DNA from 2 places in the Actinacidiphila sp. bgisy144 genome. Region 1 is predicted to be linked to the other one. Evidence: predicted binding sites of a transcription regulator. Region 1 holds the regulator's gene; the other holds the start of a gene.
The links. Region 1 encodes HspR, which represses chaperone genes until heat shock. Its sites were predicted from a motif close to TTGAGNNNNNNNNNCTCAA; they were not measured.
Positions count from the first base shown of each region.

Region 2: the regulator HspR is predicted to act here: its motif matches at 1,202-1,220, upstream of lon (endopeptidase La).

Region 1 is NZ_JBYIRM010000016.1:72,212-74,605, reverse strand. Features, by position in the region: gene dnaJ (molecular chaperone DnaJ) at 1-929, shown strand, start outside; gene AC3EVP_RS19560 (heat shock protein transcriptional repressor HspR) at 934-1,410, shown strand; gene AC3EVP_RS19555 (FBP domain-containing protein) at 1,580-2,086, shown strand; gene AC3EVP_RS19550 (hypothetical protein) at 2,097-2,394, opposite strand, start outside.
Region 2 is NZ_JBYIRM010000002.1:277,017-279,410, forward strand. Features, by position in the region: gene AC3EVP_RS04160 (class I SAM-dependent methyltransferase) at 93-1,031, shown strand; gene lon (endopeptidase La) at 1,243-2,394, shown strand, end outside.

The sequences.
Region 1 (2,394 bases):
CGGGCGGCACCGGCGGGTTCAACTTCGACCTGGGCGACCTCTTCGGCGGTGCCCAGGGACCCGGCGGCACCACGACCGGCGGCCAGGGCGGCGGCTTCGGCGGCGGTCTCGGCGACGTGTTCGGCGGCCTGTTCAACCGGGGCGGCGGCGGCACCCGTGTGCAGCCGCGGCGCGGCCAGGACATCGAGTCCGAGGTGACGCTCAGCTTCACCGAGGCCGTCGACGGGGCCACGGTCCCGCTGCGGATGTCCTCGCAGGCGCCCTGCAAGGCGTGCTCCGGCACCGGCGACAAGAACGGCACCCCCCGGGTGTGCCCGACCTGCGTCGGCACCGGGCAGGTCTCCCGCGGCGGCGGTGGCGGCTTCTCGCTGACCGATCCGTGTGTGGACTGCAAGGGCCGCGGCCTGATCGCGGAGAACCCCTGCGAGGTCTGCCACGGCAGCGGCCGGGCGAAGAGCTCGCGCACCATGCAGGTGCGTATCCCGGCGGGCGTCACCGACGGGCAGCGGATCAGGCTGCGCGGCAAGGGCGCCCCCGGTGAGCGCGGCGGACCGGCCGGCGACCTGTACGTGGTCGTGCACGTCGGCCGGCACCCGGTCTTCGGCCGCAAGGACGCGAACCTGACGGTCACGGTCCCGGTGAGCTTCACCGAGGCCGCGCTCGGCGGGGAGATCAAGGTGCCCACCCTGGGCGGGCCGCCGGTCACCCTGAAGCTGCCGGCCGGCACGCCGAACGGCCGGACGCTGCGGGCCCGCGGCAAGGGCGCGGTGCGCAAGGACGGGTCGCGCGGCGACCTGCTCGTCACCGTCGAGGTGGCGGTGCCCGCGCAGACCGAGGGCAAGGCGCTGGACGCACTGGAGTCGTACCGAGAGGCGACCGCGGACATCGACCCGCGGGCGGAGCTGTTCAAGGCCGCGAAGGGAGCGTGAACGGATGGGCATCGACGGCGGCGGGGCTCCCGGGCCCCGCATGGGACGTGGCCGCAATCCGTACCAGTTGACGGAGGAGTCACCGGTCTACGTGATCTCGGTGGCGGCCGAGCTGTCCGGGCTGCATCCGCAGACCCTGCGGCAGTACGACCGCCTCGGCCTGGTCTCGCCGGACCGGGCGGCCGGGCGCGGGCGGCGCTACTCCGCCCGCGACATCGAGCAGTTGCGGGAGGTGCAGCGGCTCTCGCAGGACGAGGGCATCAACCTCGCCGGCATCAAGCGGATCATCGAACTGGAGAACCAGGTCGCCGCGCTCCAGGCCCGGGTCGCCGAACTCTCCGCCGCCGTCGACGGCGCAGCCGCCGTCATCCAGCAGCGCGAAGCCGCGGTGCACGCCTCCTACCGGCGCGACCTGGTGCCGTACCAGGACGTGCAGCACACGAGCGCGCTCGTGGTGTGGCGCCCCAAGCGGGACGTCTGACCAGGCTGTTCACGCCGGGCTGGTCCCGCCATGCTGTTCACGCCGCGCACACGGTCCCCGCGCCCTCCCGAGGGTCGCGGGGATCTCGTGCGTCGGCCCGCCCTGCGGCCGGCGGGCCGCCGGTAAATGCGGCGACAGCGGCGCCGGGCGCTTGTTAGCTTCGGTCGTCATGGACCCACTTGGCGAGGCGCAGATCCGGGACTCCTTCGTGAACTGCTCGAAGGGGGAGGCGAAGCGCGTCCGGCTGCCGCGGGACCTCGCGGAGGTGCCGTGGGACGACCTGGACTTCTTCGGCTGGCGCGACCCGGGCGCGCCCGACCGCGCCTACCTGGTGACCGCGGGCGAGCAGCCGGTCGGCGTCACCCTGCGGGTGGCCCCCGGCGCGCGCCGCAACCTGATGCGCAGCAGCCTGTGCTCGGTCTGCCTGACCGGCCACTCCGGCGGCGGCGTCGACCTGCTGGCCGCGCCGCTGGCCGGCCCGGCCGGCCGGCAGGGCAACACCGTGGGCATCTACATGTGCGCCGACCTGGCCTGCTCCCTCTACGTCCGGGGCAAGAAGACCTCCGTACTGGCCAAGCGGATGGACGAGACGCTCACCCTGGCCGAGCAGATCGACCGCACCCTGCGCAACCTCGACGGCTTCCTCACCAAGATCACCGCTCCCCAGCCGCACTGACCGCCTGGCGTCAGCGCGGCGGGACGGCCAGCGTCACCGGGTGTGCCCGGACCGGCGCGAGGCAGGCGCCGTCGGTGGAGCAGGCTCCGTAGGTGAGCAGGACCCGCGCGGAGGCCGATCCGTCGGCGCTGCCCGCGAGCCGCGTGGCCAGGCGCAGGGTCACCGGCCCGTCGGGGTAGACCGGGAGCGCCAGGTCGAGGCCGGCCGGGCGCACCTCGTGCGGGGCGGCGGAGGACGTCACCGGGCCGGTCGCGGTGAGCGGCGCGCCAACCGTCAGGCGGGTCGGGATGCCGAGACCGTCGACCCCG
Region 2 (2,394 bases), on a different contig from region 1:
CACCGGGCGTTCAACTCCCGTACCGGAGGACTTCCGGTGAACTGCGCCCGGTGCTGGTCCGGGCCGCACAGCCGGGGCGTAGGTTCCGCCCCATGCCGATACTCAACAGCCCTGTGGCCAAGCGGCTCCTGCGTCCCGCGACCTCCCTCGTCGACCGCCGTGTGCAGCGTCCGGTGTCGCGGTTGCGCAAGGAGATGGACACCCTGCGGCGGGAGGTGAAGGAGCTGGAGAAGCTGCGGCGCCAGGTCGACGAGCTGCGCGGCCAGGAGTACGCGGTCGGCCTGCTCTTCGACCGGACCGGCCGCAGCGGCCCGCGGCTGCCCACCGCGGCGCAGATCGACCAGCTGGTGGCGCAGGTCGCCGAGACCACCGGCGCGGACCCGAAGGCGGCCCGGCGCAACGTCACGATCGCCTTCCGCAACGTGATCGCGCTGGAGGCGCTGGCGGTGGGCCGGCTGGCCGGCTCGACCCAGAACGTCTGCGGCAAGCTCGCCGCGGTGCCGCTGCTGGACCCGCCCAACGCGCAGGTGCTGGAGATCGGCACGCTGTACGGGCTGTTCTCCGCCACGATGCTGCGGATGCTGCACCGCGCCGGGATCGAGCCCGAGCTGACGGTGGTGGACCCGCTGGTCGGGACCCAGCTCCAGCCCGGCGGGCTGGAGGGGCTCGACCCGACCGGCACCCCGGTGCGGCTCGACGTGGTCCGGGCGAACCTCGCGCTCGGCGGCAAGGCGGGGGAGCGGGCCCGGGTCCAGGTCGGGTTCTCCGGCGACCCGGACGTGCGCGCGGCCGTCTCCGACCGCGAGTACGGCGTCATCGTCATCGACGGCGACCACTCCGCCCAGGGCGTCGCCGAGGACCTTCAGTGGGCCGAGCAGATCGCCGCCCCCGGGGCGGTCGTCGTCCTCGACGACTACGGCGACGACAAGTGGGCCGGCGTCCAGCAGGGCGCCGACGCCTACCTCGCCGGCTCCACCCGCTTCGCCCTTCTCGGGCGCGTCTCGACCTCCGCGTTCCTGCGGGCGCGGTAACCCGGACCCCGGAAGGACCCGAGCAAGTCAGGGGCGCGGGGAACTGCGCGACCAGCCAGGTACGGCCGCAAGGTCCCGGGCGGACAGGAGGCGCCCCCTTCCGGGGGACGGGGGTGCCCTGATCGCTCAGGGCGAACGCGGACCGGGGAACATCGGCGAAGCCCCTTGCATTGAGTGAGGTGTACTCAACTTGCTTGCATAGGGAGCGATCATGGCGTTTGAGCCGAAGAGTTCCAACCTCACCCTCCCCGTACTGCCCCTCGACGGCGAGGTCGTCCTGCCCGGCATGGTCGTACCGCTCGACCTGACGGACACGGAGGTACGGGCCGCGGTGGAAGCCGCACAGGCGGCCCACGCGGGCCGCGGCAGCGGCAAGCCCCGGGTCCTGCTCGTCCCCCGGGTCGACGGCAGGTACGCCGCCGTGGGCACCCTCGGCACGGTCGAACAGGTCGGCCGCCTCTCCGACGGCGACCCCGGCGCCGTGATCAAGGGCCGCTCGCGCGTGCGGATCGGCGCCGGGACGACCGGCCCGGGCGCGGCGCTGTGGGTGGAGGGCACCGTGGTGGAGGAGCCCGCGCCGCAGGAGGCGCCGGGCACCGTCGCGGAGCTGATGAAGGAGTACAAGGCCCTCGCCACGAGCTGGCTGCGCAAGCGCGGCGCCTGGCAGGTCGTCGACCGGGTGCAGCAGATCGACGACGCCGGCCAGCTCGCCGACAACTCCGGCTACTCCCCGTTCCTGAGCGTGGAGCAGCGTGTGGAGCTGCTGGAGACCGCCGACCCGGTGGCCCGGCTGAAGCTCGCCACGCAGTGGCTGCGCGACCACCTCGCCGAGCAGGACGTCGCCGAGACGATCCGCAAGGACGTCCAGGAGGGCATGGAGAAGCAGCAGCGCGAGTTCCTGCTCCGCCAGCAGTTGGAGGCGGTCCGCAAGGAGCTGTCGGAGCTGAACGGAGACCCGGACACCGAAACGGACGACTACCGGGCCCGGGTGGAGTCCGCCGACCTGCCCGAGAAGGTCCGCGAGGCCGCCCTGAAGGAGGTCGAGAAGCTGGAGCGCTCCTCGGACGCCTCCCCGGAGGGCTCGTGGATCCGCACCTGGCTGGACACGGTCCTCGAACTGCCATGGAACAGCACCACCGAGGACACGTACGACGTGGCGGGCGCGCGGGCCGTGCTGGACGCGGACCACGCGGGTCTGGACGACGTGAAGGAGCGCATCACCGAGTACCTGGCGGTCCGCAAGCGCCGGGCCGACCGCGGCCTCGGTGTGGTCGGCGGGCGCCGCGGCGGCGCGGTGCTGGCGCTGGTCGGGCCGCCCGGGGTCGGCAAGACCTCGCTGGGCGAGTCCGTGGCCCGCGCGATG